Regions from separate parts of the Glutamicibacter ectropisis genome, predicted to be linked through region 1. Evidence: riboswitches for the same ligand, from Rfam matches in the RefSeq annotation. Region 1 holds a riboswitch; each other region holds the start of a gene.
What was found. Region 1 has a riboswitch for S-adenosylmethionine ahead of QMQ05_RS01505 (O-acetylhomoserine aminocarboxypropyltransferase/cysteine synthase family protein). Riboswitches for the same ligand answer to the same signal wherever they lie in the genome.
Positions count from the first base shown of each region.

Region 2: another riboswitch for S-adenosylmethionine. It lies ahead of QMQ05_RS15895 (substrate-binding domain-containing protein); the one in region 1 lies ahead of QMQ05_RS01505 (O-acetylhomoserine aminocarboxypropyltransferase/cysteine synthase family protein).
Region 3: another riboswitch for S-adenosylmethionine. It lies ahead of QMQ05_RS16650 (flavin reductase family protein); the one in region 1 lies ahead of QMQ05_RS01505 (O-acetylhomoserine aminocarboxypropyltransferase/cysteine synthase family protein).

Region 1 is NZ_CP125942.1:313,017-318,154, reverse strand. It holds gene QMQ05_RS01520 (methylated-DNA--[protein]-cysteine S-methyltransferase) at 1-611, opposite strand, end outside; gene QMQ05_RS01515 (RNA polymerase sigma factor) at 608-1,105, opposite strand; gene QMQ05_RS01510 (histidine phosphatase family protein) at 1,201-1,761, opposite strand; SAM riboswitch class I at 1,873-1,967, shown strand; gene QMQ05_RS01505 (O-acetylhomoserine aminocarboxypropyltransferase/cysteine synthase family protein) at 2,086-3,459, shown strand; gene QMQ05_RS01500 (CoA-binding protein) at 3,459-3,953, shown strand; partial or broken gene QMQ05_RS01495 (IS3 family transposase) at 4,684-5,138, shown strand, end outside.
Region 2 is NZ_CP125942.1:3,384,561-3,389,698, reverse strand. It holds gene QMQ05_RS15925 (glycerate kinase) at 1-189, shown strand, start outside; gene QMQ05_RS15920 (SDR family oxidoreductase) at 174-1,016, opposite strand; gene QMQ05_RS15915 (hypothetical protein) at 1,175-1,711, shown strand; gene QMQ05_RS15910 (hypothetical protein) at 1,708-1,902, opposite strand; gene QMQ05_RS15905 (CdaR family transcriptional regulator) at 2,042-3,115, shown strand; gene QMQ05_RS15900 (SdpI family protein) at 3,190-3,546, opposite strand; SAM riboswitch class I at 3,822-3,912, shown strand; gene QMQ05_RS15895 (substrate-binding domain-containing protein) at 3,981-5,021, shown strand; gene QMQ05_RS15890 (sugar ABC transporter ATP-binding protein) at 5,005-5,138, shown strand, end outside.
Region 3 is NZ_CP125942.1:3,538,545-3,543,682, reverse strand. It holds gene QMQ05_RS16655 (long-chain-fatty-acid--CoA ligase) at 14-1,621, opposite strand; SAM riboswitch class IV at 1,997-2,114, shown strand; gene QMQ05_RS16650 (flavin reductase family protein) at 2,211-2,711, shown strand; gene dnaB (replicative DNA helicase) at 3,366-4,721, shown strand; gene QMQ05_RS16640 (ZIP family metal transporter) at 4,782-5,138, shown strand, end outside.

The sequences.
Region 1 (5,138 bases):
GCGCCACCGAAGTCTGGATTCTCCAACTTCAGCAATTGAGTTTTCGTTTCCAGCCCACCTAAATAACCACCGAGTGAACCATCAGTTCGTAGTACCCGGTGGCATGGCAGGACAATGGGAATCGGATTGGTCGCGCACGCTGAACCCACAGCACGCACCGCCTTCGGGTTGCCGATACGCTCCGCCATTTGCGAGTAACTCCACGTTTGCCCGTAGCCAATTTCGCCCAGTTCTAATTGCACTTGACGCCGGAAAGCAGTGGAAAGTTTCAAATCCAGCGGCACATCAAAATTGCGGCGGGATCCAGCAAAATACTCATCAAGCTGCCGAGCCACGGCGTCCAGTCGCGACGAGTCTTTAAGGATTCGCGGGCTGAGTTTCTGACTCAGTAGCTCAAGGATTTTGTCATGATCTTCGCTCTCAAAGGCCACACGCACCAGACCAGCTGGAGTGCTAGCCAGCAGGAGCGAGCCGATAGGGCTATCAATCACACGGTAGGAAACATCCAGTAGGTCCGATGCTTTCGCTTTAGCCCGAAGTTCTTTTCCAAGCTGCGCCAAAAGCTCAGCTTCTTCTCCGGTTGCCGAGGAGTTGAATTTTGCCTGCGTCATGACTGCTCCCGCCACAGTGAGTCATCGCCGAGTATTCGGCGAAGGTTTTTGATCCCGTCACTACCAGCACGCCGTGCGGCGGCCTCGCTCCCAGAAACTAGCTGGGCTATCTGCGCGTAGCTCAGACCGCCGAGATATCTATAGCCAACTACCATTCGTTGCTTCTGCGGAAGTTTTGACACTTCCTGCCATAGTTGGAGATTGTCGGCTTCCATCTCAAGGTTCACTTGCTCATCAGCATGTTCCCACTGCTGATGATCATCAAGAATTTCTGGCTTATTCTTACGCAGCTCATCGATGGCCTTGTTCCGTGCAATGCGTACAAGCCAGGCTGATACGTTGGCATCCTCAGCAAGTTGCGGATAAGCCTTGAGCGCGGAAAGGAAGGTTTCAGACCAAGCATCTTGTGCACGGTGTTCATCAAGTAGGGCACGGCAAACCCGCAGTACGTTCAGCCCATAATCCTGGACTATCCGCTCAAACGGTATTTGCATGGCTCTCCTGAAGATTGGCACCGTAACGGGCTTTCACCATGTAAACGTATCGCGCAGCAAAAGTGTGAGGTCGAGGGACAAAAAATTTTGAGCCTCTAGCAGCTCACCAAATCCAACTCTTCAGCCAACTCTTTGAGGCGTTGGATATCTATCTGAATAATCTCACCGTTTTCCACGCCACGTGGGAGCTTGGTCCCTGCGAGCGCATCACGGATGACACGCATGGTCGCGCCATGACTAACTACGGCTACCTTTTTACCTGCGTGCTCTTCACACAGATTCAGTAGTGCAGGAATAGCTCTGTTCAGAATATGTGCAATGGGCTCCAGTTGATCCCGCAACGCTGCTGACTCTTCGTCACTGACCTCGGCCATGATTCGGCCTTCCAGAGGTCCAAAACCGCGCTCAATTAATTCCGGGACTGGCCGTCCTGTATCAATGTTCAGTTCTTCAGCAATCAACGCTGCGGTTTCCTGAGCCCGCCCTAGCGGTGATGCCAGAACGAGGGAAAAACCTTGACCAGCTAGTTCGCGTCCAACTCTGCGGGCCTGTTCACGTCCGGTCTCATTCAAGGGGATATCAGTGCGCCCCTGAAGACGGCCTACCAGATTCCAATCGGTCAGTCCGTGTCTGATCAACACCAGCGCAGTATCCATGATCCAAGCCTACCGGCGCGCCAACGAATCGAAGAATCTCCGATATTACGTCCAATACGCAACGTTAAGACTCATAGTTAGGTCACGAACGGTCATGTTGCGAAGATTGTTACACCATCCCGAGCGGCTGAGAGATCTGGTTCGATGACGCCGCAGCAACCTGCCACATCCGGTGGTTACGGTGCTACCGCCAGAAACGATGCAGCCGCATACCTTGTTTAACCACAACGAGTTGCGACATTGATTCCGGGATTCCTGCCTCGATCGCACTACCGCCTAGCGGTGAAGAGCGAAAACCCAATCGACAAGGAGTCGTAAGCCCACATGGCAGATCATCAGTTTGGATTCCGCACCCGTGCATTGCACGCCGGTGGTACCCCCGATGCCGAGCACGGCGCCCGTGCAGTCCCTATCTATCAGAGCACTTCATTCGTCTTTAAAGATGCCGACGATGCAGCCAACCTTTTTGCTTTGCAGAAGTACGGAAATATCTATTCGCGTATCGGCAACCCGACCGTCGCTGCTTTTGAAGAACGAATTGCTTCCTTGGAAGGAGGCATCGGTGCCGTAGCTACTGGTTCGGGCATGGCCGCCGAATTCGTTACCTTCGCTGCCCTGGCACAAGCCGGGGATCACATTGTCGCGTCCTCAAAGCTTTATGGCGGAACCATCACCCAGCTTGATGTTTCGTTGCGTCGTTTTGGCGTCGACACCACTTTCATTGATTCCAATGATCCGGCCGATTTTGAAGCCGCCATCCAGGAGAACACCAAGGCGGTGTACACCGAAGTAGTGGCGAACCCGTCGGGCGACATTGCCGATATTAAGGGGCTGGCCGAGGTGGCACACCGTCACCTGATCCCGCTAGTGGTTGATTCCACTCTCACTCCCCCATACATTCTGCGCCCTATTGAGCACGGTGCGGATATTGTCATTCACTCAGCAACCAAGTTCATTGGTGGCCATGGCACCACGCTCGGTGGCGTCGTTGTTGAGTCGGGCAAGTTCAACTGGGGCAACGGCAAGTTCCCCACCATGACCGAACCGGTGGCCAGCTACGGCAACGTTTCCTGGTGGGCCAACTTTGGCGAGTACGGTTTCTTGACCAAGCTTCGTAGCGAGCAGCTGCGCGACTTTGGTCCTGCGCTGCCAGCTCAGTCGGCATTCCAGCTCTTGCAGGGCTTGGAAACCTTGCCGCAGCGTATGGATAACCACCTTTCCAACGCGAAGCAGGTTGCTGCCTGGCTTGAAGCAGATCCACGCGTGACCTATGTGAACTTCGCTGGTCTGGAATCCCACCCGCAATATGCCCACGCAAAAGAATTGTTGCCCATGGGCGTCGGCTCGGTCTTCAGCTTTGGCGTGAAGGGTGGCCGTGAGGCTGGTTCCAAGTTCATTGAAGCTCTGCAGCTGGCCAGCCACTTGGCCAATATCGGTGATGCTCGCACCCTGGTGCTGCACCCCGCATCCACCACCCATCAACAGCTAAGTGCAGAGCAGTTGGTGGCAGCCGGCGTTCCCGAAGACCTAATTCGCCTCTCAGTGGGTCTAGAAGATGTCGAGGACATCATCTGGGACCTTGACCAAGCATTGACTGCATCACAGGAAGCCACCGATGGGTCCGCTGAAGAATTTGCAGCACCTACCTATGACGGTGCAGCCTGCGCCATTCCTGCAGCACCGAAGGGAGCTAACTAATGAGCACCACCGAACGCACTTGGGAAGGTCCGGGAGCAGCCGAACGGCTGAACATCCTGCGCGAAACCAAATCCATCGCCATCGTGGGCGCTTCCAATAAGCCTTCACGCGCCAGCTACTTCGTCGCAACCTACTTGTTGTCGTCGTCCAAGTACAAGGTGTACTTCATCAACCCGGTACTCGATGAGATCTTGGGCCAGCCGGTCTACAAGTCCCTCGCGGACCTGCCAGAGACTCCGGACCTGGTTGAGGTCTTCCGCAAGCACGATGACCTGCCGACCGTTCTGGATGAGGCATTAGCTGTAGGGGCCAAGACTCTCTGGTTGCAGCTTGGCTCGTGGCATGAAGAGGTAGCCCAGCGCGCAGAGGCTGCTGGCTTGAACGTTGTGATGGATCGTTGCGTCAAGATTGAGCACGCTCGATTCCATGGTGGGCTGCGCTTGGCGGGCTTTAATACCGGCGTGATTTCTTCGAAGCGTCAGGTACTCGCCTAAACACTGCAATACGAACGCCGGCGGCGGATGACCCTAAAGGTTTTCCGCCGCCGGCGTTCGTTTTCAATTGCAGATAAGACTTTTATGGTCTCAGCCACGGATGCCTTCGTTGACTCAGATTATTCACGCGATTCTTTACGGCCATAGGCACGGAGTTCGGCGCGCAATTGATCCTCAAACTTGGACGCGAGCTTTTCGTTCACGGGCCTCTGCGCGAGAAGCTCCTCAAGTTTCATCATGATTGCGCCAGTCTTTCTCTAGAAGTTATCCAGTGTGCAGGCCACGGCCGCACACTAGTTACGAACTTCAATCCCATTATCCTAGGTTCTGCCCGCGTCACAATAAGAGACTACTACCGTCGTCCTTCCCAACAGTGCTTCCTCTGACTGGTGCTCAAATTCATGAGTCTCGTGGTGGCCACACGATTTAGCATCTGCACTGACGTCGATTATTCGACGCTGATAACTTCCATTAACGCGCCCAAGCCGAACTCCACCCATTGCGTGGCGACCCCCGGGACAGATCCAGTTTCGCTGCACTAGTCATCGCCGAATCACTCCTATGTGAGCCGATAACTGTATACAAGTCGCCGGTCTCGTGCCGCGCCCCTGTCTGTCAGGGTTGAGTGAAACCAGTCCTTCATAGCAACACCACCAACCCAGACAGGGCGAGAACTAGGAAAACACTGCCGACCATGACCGCCACCGACATTCACCACCCAGCACCACCGATGCCCGAGAATAGAACCATGGCTTCTTCTCCACGCCCGGACCAACCAAAACGCCGAACCATCAGCCCCGCACAGAAACTCGCTTACCTTAACGATTACGAGCAAGCCAACCAACAAGAGCAAGGCGGCAGCTACTTACGCACCAACACGATCTACTCCTCGCAAATTGCTGAATGGCTCAAAATACGCGACGCGGGCATCCTCGACGAAAACACCACCACAATCACCGGTCAGTCTTCCCGCACTGGCAGGGGAAAACTCAGTAAAGAACAAGCCGAAATCGCGCGACTCAAACGATAATTAGCAGCCCGTGATGCGAAGCTTGCGACGACTCAAAACGCGTTAGACATCATGTGAAAAGCACACGCGCTCTTGGAACAGATCTCGAAGAGCGCGGATACCGAATAGACTCTCGTGCGTTCATGAAGAACGTCTATGACCAGCTCATTGAGTCA
Region 2 (5,138 bases), 530 kb from region 1:
GAAGCGACCGAGGTGATCGTGGTGGCCGGATCGGTTGCATTGAGCGATCAGGAGCTTGATCAGGCGGGGATCCTGGCGGCCTACTCCATTGCTTCCGAGCCAGCGAGCCTAGAGCAACTGTCGGATCAGGCCCCAGAACTGATCGAACGCACCGCCTTTAGCGTCATGCGCACCTATTTGCGCAGGTAGTCAGCGAAGGAACGGGGAGCGGCCCCGGTGATGATCTCAATGTGGTCGCTGACCTTGGCCATGGAATTACTGGCAATCGCGGTATAGGTGCTCACCCACGCATCAAGCTGCCACTGCGGTGCACCATAACTGGAGCGCGAAGCATAGGCCTCTTCGATGGTTTCGTTGTGGAAGGTAATGCTTTGCTCCCGTGCGGCACTGAGGATCTGTGCCACATCATGCATGCTCAGGGAATGCGGTCCCGTCAGCTCATAGGTGGCGCTGGCGTGTTCGGAAGGCGAAGCCAGAATGGTGGCGGCGGTACGTGCCACGTCTGCTCGGGCCACCGGCGCGAAATGTCCATCGCCAGCAGGTCCGCGGATGACTCCGTCGTCTCCTACCAAGGCCGGCAAAAAATCCTGGTAGAAGCTGTCGCGCAAAAAGGTGAAGTGCATCCCGGAAGTTCGCAAGTACTCTTCGGTGGCGAAGTGTTCGCGGGCCAGCGTGAATTCAGCATCTGGTGCTGCGCCGGTGAAAGAGGTGTAAACAATGTGCTTCACCCCGGCGGCACGCGCTGCATCGATGAAGCTGGTGTGAAGTTGAATGCGGTGCTCACTCTCCGGGGCGGAAATCATAAAGAGCACCTCAATACCTTCTAAAGCTTTGGTACTGGTGGAGGCATCTGCATAGTCGAACTTGTGGGCTGTAGCTTCTGGGAGTTTCGGCGCCCGGGATGTGTCGCGGACCAAGAGCCGCTGCGGGATGCGCCGGTCTGCCAGTTCGTGGGCAACGAGGGAGCCGAGCGCCCCGGTGGAGCCGGTGACGGCAATCTTTTCGGTGGGCGCCATGGGTGATCACTCCTGGAACGAGACGTCGATGCTGTCAGTTTAGGCGGTGAAGTAGGAGAAATGTTGAGCACTGCTCCACCGAGGGGATGAAGCGTAGCGCGATCTTTTCCAACAGGAAGACGATGTGCCTAGTGGCGGTCGATTTCTACGATGGAATCATGATCAAGAAAAAGTATGTCGCCACCGCATTATTCGCCGCACCCATGGCCTTGGCGCTCTCCGGTTGTTCCGTTTCAGACCTCATGACGGACAAATATGATGAATCCACTGAAAAGACTGCCAAGTCTTCCCAAGAGGCTGTTTCCTCCGGACTACTGCCCAATTGGGTGCCAGAAGGCGGAAGCAACATCAAGCTGATGCAGCGCAATACGGGGATGGAAAGAATCTTTGTGATGGACTACAGCGCAGACGTGCCAAGCGATAAATGTCTAGCACTGAACACCGTTGGCAAGCCATCGGAAGCAGAGCTGAAGAAGGCCTACGCCTCGGATTCGCGAACCAAAAACTTTGAGGCGAAAGAAATCTCGTCAACCAGAACTCTCGAAGCTGACTGGTGGCCAGAAAACGCTGAGAACCAAACAACCGACCTCTGCGGTCGTTTCTGGGTGCACGTGGCAGATGGAAAGTTATACGCCTTTGCCCCGGACACCACCAACACGGTTCAAGCAGTGCAGCGCGAGCGCGACGCAGCCTAAACTTCGCGTGGATCCTGCCAGTGGGGTTGGTTCTTGGCGGTATAGATACGGCAGGCAACTAACCCCGCCAGGCACACCGCGATCAGTACAGGGCCAAGTAGTCCAGGTAAACGCTGGTGCCAGGTCATGTTGAGCGATACGAGCAAGGAGACAAGGAAACCCCCGGTTAAGTAACTGATCGCCGAACTCATGGTGAACCTTTCCTTGCGATACTTGACTGGGGTGAGCCTAACATCATCCAGCGGCAAGGTGAAGGACGAAAGTGCGAAACCTTGATGCGCGTCGCGGTGAGTCCTCCATGTTTTTGGGGCAGGAAGCTAGGATGACTTCATGAGCGAAATGGAGCAACCACGACTAGCCAGCGCACTAGCGCAAAAGGTTGTCGACACCATTTCACCAACGATTAATCGCCATGTGAACATCATGAATGAGCATGGAATAATCATCGCCTCCAGTGATAGCTCGCGCATCGGAACGTTGCACGCAGGAAGCCTTGAAGTGCTTCGAGACCAGCGGGTCATCCGAGTCACTCACGGCGATGAAACCGCCGGGACCCAGCCCGGGGTGAATCTTCCGCTGAAGATTAATGACCGCGTGTGTGGAGTCATTGGACTTACCGGTGCACCCCATGAGGTGGAACCACTAGCTGAGCTGATTGCGCTGACCGTGCAACTGCTGGTCGCCCAAGAACGTGAGCATTCGCGTAGCGCTCGCCGGGCAGCCGAAGCCAGGGATATTCTTTCCGCCTTGCTCGCCGGGAATGTCGCACCGGAAATCATTGGCCGGATGCTTCAGGCACATGGGCTCAGCGGGCACCTGCACTTGGAAGTGTGTCTAGTCGGCAAAGGACAAGCGGCAGGGCAAGAGTCAGCCTTTGCACAGCCAGGAACCCAAGGGGTAAGTACCTCTTGGGTGACGTTGTTTGGCGCGAGGTGGAGACTTCGCAAGGCTAGTGAAGATCATGGCCAAAGCGTTGTTGGACCCGATGATCGGTATCTTGGCGGCCCGGGGATGGCAGATGTCGGTGAGCTCTTGGCCCGGGCGGAAGTATTGCGCACCTTGGTGGCACGTCCTGAACTGATTCCAGATCAGGGGCATCGTGAACTGTGGACTGAAGAGATCGCGGTGGCTATCGCCCGCACACCGGTATCTAACCTCAAATATCTTGCGATGCCTGCGCAGGAATTGAATCAAGAACAAGCAAAAACCCTCTTGGTGGTGGCAAGCGTTGCTTCGATGTCTCAAGCGGCCGAGATTTTACACATTCACCGCAATACGCTGATGCAGAGGCTGGAGCGTATCGGGCAGGTCACCGGTGTGGATACGCGCCTCACCAGTGAATCGTTACGCCTACAGCACGCGATTTATGCGCGAGTTGCCTTGGGGCAATTACAGATCTTCTAATGCAACTAGCCTGTTGGCAGATGGATATTTTTGATCCTTCGCGGCCGAATCTTCGCCACGAGAGACACTAGCGACTAACTACTCGGGTACTGCTTGGCAATCTTATTGGCGCGGAATCCTGCCACGAGCAAAAGCAAAAGACTGAGGCAGAAGCCGACAGCGGTCACGGTCAGCGCCCACGGGAATTTCTGCATAAAGCAAAGAACTGCGGCGATGGCCAACAGTACCCATCCAATCCACGCTGTCATTCTGAGCGTGGGTGCGGCATGGCGGTGAGCAGCCAACCACGCTTCATCACTCGATAAGGTGTGACGGGTTTTGATGCCTACCGCAGTGTTGCGTTTGAGCTGGCCCGAGGCAGTCATCGGAGCCAAAATGCTGGCGGTCACGGTCAGTATGACCAGCCCAAACATCAGACTGATGGTGTTCATTGGGTCCATTGAAATTTCCCTTAGATGGTGACTTTGTATTCAGTCTATACAGTGGCCATATTTCTCAACACCCGTCCTGTTACGAAAACTGAACAGTGCAGTTAGACGTGCAACTCATCCGCAGAGCTTAATATGCGGAAATATGACGTGACTCCGGCACTTCTGACACCGTTTTTGGCCGGATGAACCCGTGTTTTGTGAAGAGTTCTGACGCTTTGTTCCCTCCGGTGACGCGTTAATGGCACGCCCATCGGATCGATGTTTAACTCGAAGAATACCCATCCAGAGCGGCTGAGAGACCTGGCTCCGTGACGCCGCAGCAAGTCTGCAACCCGCAGAAAGTGCTAACGCCAGGAGCGATGGAATTCCCGGGTAGCGAAGCGCAACTTTGAGTTCGGGATCCCTCGGTTCACTATGTCTAAGAGAGGGACGGCATGACTCGCACTCGCCCGAACACCCTGAAATTATTGGCAGTAACCATGGCAGCAGCAACACTGCTGACCGGTTGCTCGCTCAAGGAACCACGACCTGACGTGGCACCGGTAGCGGCGCAAAACACCACCCCACAAACGGAACAGTCACTGAACGATGTGCCGTCACTCGAAGGTAAAAAAGTCGGAATTGCTGCCAAGGACATCCTGCACGACTACTCGCGCGTGGTGTATCAGCAGATCCAAGAACGGGTCAAAGAACTCGGTGGCGAAGTGATTGCCACCCAGGCCGAAGCAAAAGACGAAAAACACGTCTCTGATGTCGAAAACCTGATTACCCAATCACCAGATGCCATCGTGGTCATCTTGGGCGACGCCCAGACATTAACCCCTGCGCTGGCCAAGGTAGATGCGGCCGGTATCCCACTGTTCACCATCGATTTCCAGAGCGAATACTCCAAGAACAACGTCACCAGCGACAACTGGAATGTCGGCACCACGCTGGCGCGCACCATGGCTGAAGATCTACATGGCAAAGGCAAGATTCTCGTCTTTAACGGCTTCCCCGGTGTGACTCCGTGCCGTATTCGCTACAACAGTCTGAATCTGGTGCTGGAAGACTACCCAAACATTGAGAAGATCACCCCTGAGCTACAGGACAAGTACGAAGGCACGATCGAAGATGCCAAGAACCAGATTCAGGATCAACTGCGCAGGCTACCGGAAGGTGAAGTCGACGCGATCTGGTCTTGCTGGGACATGCCACTGATCGGTGCCGCGCAGGCCATCGACCCGACAGATAACGACATCAAGTTGTACGGCGTGGACGCAGAGCCCGGAGCCTTGGACCTCATCGCAGATCCACAGAGCTCATATCAGTTCACCGTTGCTCAGCCCACCAAGCAAATTGCGGCCACCTCGGCCACAAACATCGCGCTCTTCCTCGACGGGCAAACCGACAAGGTACCAGCCACCAGCTACGCCGAGCCGATTTTTGTTGACAAGGACAATGTGAATCAGGTGCGCAATGACAACGGGATCTAATGAACTGCTGAACATGCGCGGTATCAACAAATCCTTTGGTACCGTGAGCGTGCTTGAAAAAGTAGAGCTGAAACTTCGAGCCGGAGAAGTCTTGGGCCTCGTAGGTGAAAACGGTGC
Region 3 (5,138 bases), 380 kb from region 1:
TACTCCAAAAGTGTTAGGCGCCGTGCAGTTGTTCTAGCGCTTGGGCTCGTAATACATTCTTTTGCACCTTACCTGTTGAAGTCCTCGGCAAATCTTGCGGGAAGATGATGGTGCGTGGAACCTTGTAGCCGGCCAGTTTTTCTCGAGCAAAACTGATCAGCTCTTCGGCCTGGAGATTGGAACCTTTACTGCGGATGACATAGGCGACCGGTCGTTCGCCCCACTTTTCATCGGCCAGGCCAATGACTGCTAAATCGAGGACTTCTGGGTGGGAGGCTAAGGCTTGTTCTACTTCGATGGTTGAGATGTTCTCGCCACCAGAGATGATGATGTCCTTGGCCCGGTCGCGGACCTGGATATAACCATCGGGGTGCATCACTCCAAGATCCCCGGTGTGGAACCAGCCCCCGGCGAAGGCTTGCTGGGTGGCTATTTCGTCACGGTAATAACCAATCATGACGTTATTGCCACGCAAGACTATTTCACCCATACTCTGCCCGTCGGCTGGTACATCGTTCATGTTCTCATCCACGATGCGTGCAGATTCAGCGGTGATCATACCGACGCCTTGTCGAGAAAGCTTTGCCGCGCGTTCAGTCGGCTCTAGTTGCTCCCATTCCTCTTGGAATTCGCAGACCGTGTAAGGTCCGTACACTTCGGTCAAACCGTAAACGTGGACCACCTCAATGCCGAGTTTTTGCAGCTTTGAGATGATAGCCGGCGAAGGCGGTGCTCCGGCGGTAGTAATGCGTAGGGGAGCATCAAGCTGATGGGCCAGAGGGGAGTCGGCAATAATGGAGCAAACTGTTGGTGCTCCGCACAGATGCGTTGTTCCTAAGTTTTCGATAGCGTCCCAGACTGGTTCTTCACGAACCCCGCGCAGGCACAAGTGGGTTCCTCCGGCGGCGGTGACGGCCCACGGGGTACACCAACCGTTGCAGTGAAACATGGGCAGGGTCCACAGGTATCGAGTTGCTGAGGTGAAGCCTTGATGGTGTGCTTCGCCCAATGAGTTCAAGTAGCTGCCACGGTGTGAGTAGAGTACGCCCTTGGGTTTGCCCGTAGTGCCCGAGGTGTAGTTCAAAGTTATTGGTGCCCGCTCATCGGCGATTGCGTAAGGAAGTTGTTCATCGCTGGCCGTGGCTAGGAGTTCTTGGAGCGTGCCATCAACGTCTACGTGAGGGCGCGCGCCGGTGTACTGGTCATCGGTGATTTCAATGAGTGCCTGCAGGGTCGGATTTTCCCGCCGCAGGTTTTTAGTGTTTTCTAGTAGTTCCGTGTCCGCAAACAATAGCTTCGCTTCGGAATGATCCATGATGTACTGCAGTTCATGGGCGGATAACCGGGTGTTGAGTGCGATGAGCACTCCGCCAGCTAGCGGTACCGCATAGTGTGCCATCAGCATTTCCGGGGTGTTCGGTGCCAGCACCGCCACCCGGTCACCGGGGTTGATGCGTTCGGCCAGGACCTGAGCGAAACGATGGACCAAGCCTTCGAATTCTCGATAGTTATAACTACGCGTGCCATGCACAATGGCAGTCTTCTTTGGATAAACCTCGGCGGAGCGTTCAAGGAAGCGCAACGGAGTTAGTTCGGAATGGTTGGCATGAATATTGACCATGGAGGCATCCTTCATTCATCTTCTCTGGCAACGGTGGCAGACAGTATTGGTGTGACCCGGAACACTGTAATCCTTATCCTTACATGAACCTCAGCGTCAAAGTTAGAAACGTAGTTTCATATCGGCGAGTGGATGAGAAATAGCGGTGACGGTTCGCGGATTGGTGAGGTCGGTGGTCTGTCATAAGTTAATGCGTTACGACTTACATCACATGGTCGATGACTACGAAAAGCCTTAGATGCGGGTGATTTCGCGAATAAAAGACTGTGCGGGATAGTCAAAGGGGTATCGATGTCGAATATTTTGTTGAATATTGCGATTTGCGAAGTCATTTGTTTGACGGTGCTTCGTCATGAGCCATATCGTTTTAAACAGAATCAAGAGCATCAGCTAAGAGCCCTGGCTTGCTGATCGGCAACCCTCTCAACGGTAGTGGGGTGCTCCAGGTGAGGATTCGGTTCTGCACTAAATGGTGTCGGAACAAGTACCGCGCACGGCGTGAAACCTCAGTGGGAACTAGTTCGGTTCATCCCGAATCACAACGTCCACTGGGTCTGGCGCAGTGGGCAAGACCCGAAGGAATCGAGCCATGTCATTAAATCGTGAACTTGACCCGTTATCGTTGCGTAAGGTTTTCGCTCAGCACCCCTCAGGTGTTGCTGCTCTGTGTGCAAAGATTGACGGTGTTAAGACCGGAATCGTTGCATCGTCATTCACTGTCGGAGTTTCACTGGAACCTGCATTGGTAATGTTTGCAGTCCAGAAGTCGTCTAATACGTGGCCGAAACTGCGTGCCGCTAGCCATATTGGGGTTTCGGTGCTCAGTGATCAGAATGATGGCGTGTGCGCGCAGATTGCTTCGAAGAACGGTGACCGTTTCCGTGGTATCAATACCGTGACCTCTGAAGAGGGCGCACTATTTGTCGAAGAGTCCACCTTGTGGCTGGAGACCTCAATTTACAACGAAGTTGAAGCAGGAGATCACTGGGTTGTGCTTTTGGAGGTGCATGGGCATCACGTATCGCAGCACTCCCCACAGATCTTCCATGATTCTCGATTTCATTCCATCCCAGTTCCTGAGCTCGTCTAACCCCTCCGGTAAGTAGCTTGCGCGAGGCTCGGTGCGGATCACAACAGTGATCCCCACCGAGCCTTGTTGATTATTGAGCACGTTGAACCCGGCAAAGGGTTATCCACGGTGCGAACGAGGGAACCGACGCAAAAATGTGGACTACTGTTCATCTGGGGTTGATCCAGTTCAATTTAAAGCTGGTGACTAAGTCTTTTGTGATCATGGGTGTATCCACATGTTTATCCACACACTTGTGGGTAGATTGTGTGGAACCGTGTATAAAAGGCGAAAAACCCTGAATTTCGGGCATTTTTGCTTGTTGATAACTTCTGGGGACATAGCGTTATCTTCAATAAAATAACTTTCTGTCCACAACTGTGACAACGTATAATGCCTAGTCAGTAGCTAGTAATGATTAAAATATGGCGGTAATCCACAGAGTTCTCCCCAGATAGTAAACAGGCTAATCCACAAGTGAGAGTGCGTTATGCACAGAAGCTGTGGATAATGAGGTTTACGTGGCTAAATATCAGCCCTACTGTTGGCCTTGGGACAGAAATATCCACAGACGTTTTCCATCAAACTGTCGGTATCAACTGACAAGATGAAACGTGGCCGCCTGGCATGGAAGATCTTTCCCAGTGCGGTCAAGAGGGGATGGAAGTGTCTGCAATGAGTGCTGAGCCGGTTTACGAGGGACGAGAATCCGACGCAGGGCGCAAACCGCCGCAGGATGTCGAAGCTGAAATGTCTGTGCTCGGCGGCATGATGCTATCCAAGGACGCCATCGCCGACGTTGTGGAGGCGTTGCGAGGAACCGACTTCTACCGTCCGGCCCACGAATCCATTTACGAAGCCATCATCGACTTGTACGGTCGAGGCGAACCTGCCGATGCCGTGACCGTGGCTGACCTACTGACCAAGCGTGGCGAAATTTCCCGCGTAGGCGGTGCCGCGTACCTTCACAACCTTATTCAGCAGGTACCTACCGCAGCTAACGCTGGCTACTATGCAGAAATCGTGCGCGAACGCGCCGTGCTGCGTCGCCTCGTTGATGCCGGAACGCGCATTGTCCAAATGGGCTACTCACCCGACGGTGAAGTTGATGCCATCGTTAATGAAGCGCAGGCCGAGGTCTACAAAGTTGCAGAAAACCGCAGCAGCGAAGACTACGTACGCCTTTCGGACATTATCGAAGGCACTGTCGATGAAATCGAAAACGCCGCCAACGCAGGAGATGGCATCACCGGTGTCCCTACCGGATTCTACGAATTCGACGAACTGACCCAGGGCCTGAAGGGTGGGCAGATGATCATCATCGCTGCCCGTCCTGCAGTAGGTAAATCAACCTTCGCGTTGGACTTCGCCCGCTCTGCAGCCATTAAGAACAACATGGCTACCGTCTTCTTCTCCTTGGAAATGGGTCGCAATGAAATTGCGATGCGCCTGCTTTCCGCCGAAGCCTCGATCCAGCTCCAGGATCTGCGTAAAGGTTCGGTGGAAGATGCCCAGTGGACCAAGATTGCCACCACCATGGGGCGTTTGAACGAAGCGCCACTGTTCATCGATGATTCGCCGAACATGTCCATGATGGAAATTCGTGCCAAGTGCCGTCGCCTGAAACAGCGCAACGAGTTGCGCATGATCATCCTTGACTACCTGCAGCTGATGAGCTCAGGTAAGCGCGTGGAATCACGCCAGCAGGAAGTTTCCGAGTTTTCGCGTAACCTCAAGCTGTTGGCTAAAGAACTCGACGTTCCACTAATTGCCTTGTCCCAGCTGAACCGTGGTTCTGAACAGCGAACTGACAAGAGGCCAATGGTCTCGGACCTTCGTGAGTCCGGTTCCATTGAGCAGGACGCCGACATGGTGATCCTGTTGCACCGTGACGACGTCTACGACAAGGAAAACCGCCCGGGTGAAGCCGACGTGATCATCGCGAAGCACCGTGCCGGTCCCACGAAGACCATCACCGTGGCATTCCAAGGCCACTACTCACGCTTCAGCAATATGTCCTCTGACGGTTAAGCCCTGCTGAACTAACATGGCACCTACTAAGACGGTGACTTGCTGGCTATAGTGGGTGCCATGTTCGCTTCTTTGCAGGCTTTGCTTTGGGGCACAGTGGCAGGCTCGGCCCTGTTACTGGGTTCTGGCGCCGCGTGGTGGCTGAAAATCCCAAAAGTTTGGGTCTGCGCAATTATGGCCTTCGGTGCAGGAGTGCTGGTCAGTGCGCTGAGTTTTGAACTTGTACTTGAGGCCTTTGAAACTGGCGGACTTGTAGCCACGGTAGCCGGCGTACTGGTTGGTGCAGCGTTGTACTTCTCGGCAAACCGACTATTGGACTGGCGCACCAAAAAGCGACCGCAATCTACAGTCAACGCTGGGGACAGTGAGTCCTCCGGAACCGCATTAGCCGTCGGGGCCTTAATTGATGGCATCCCT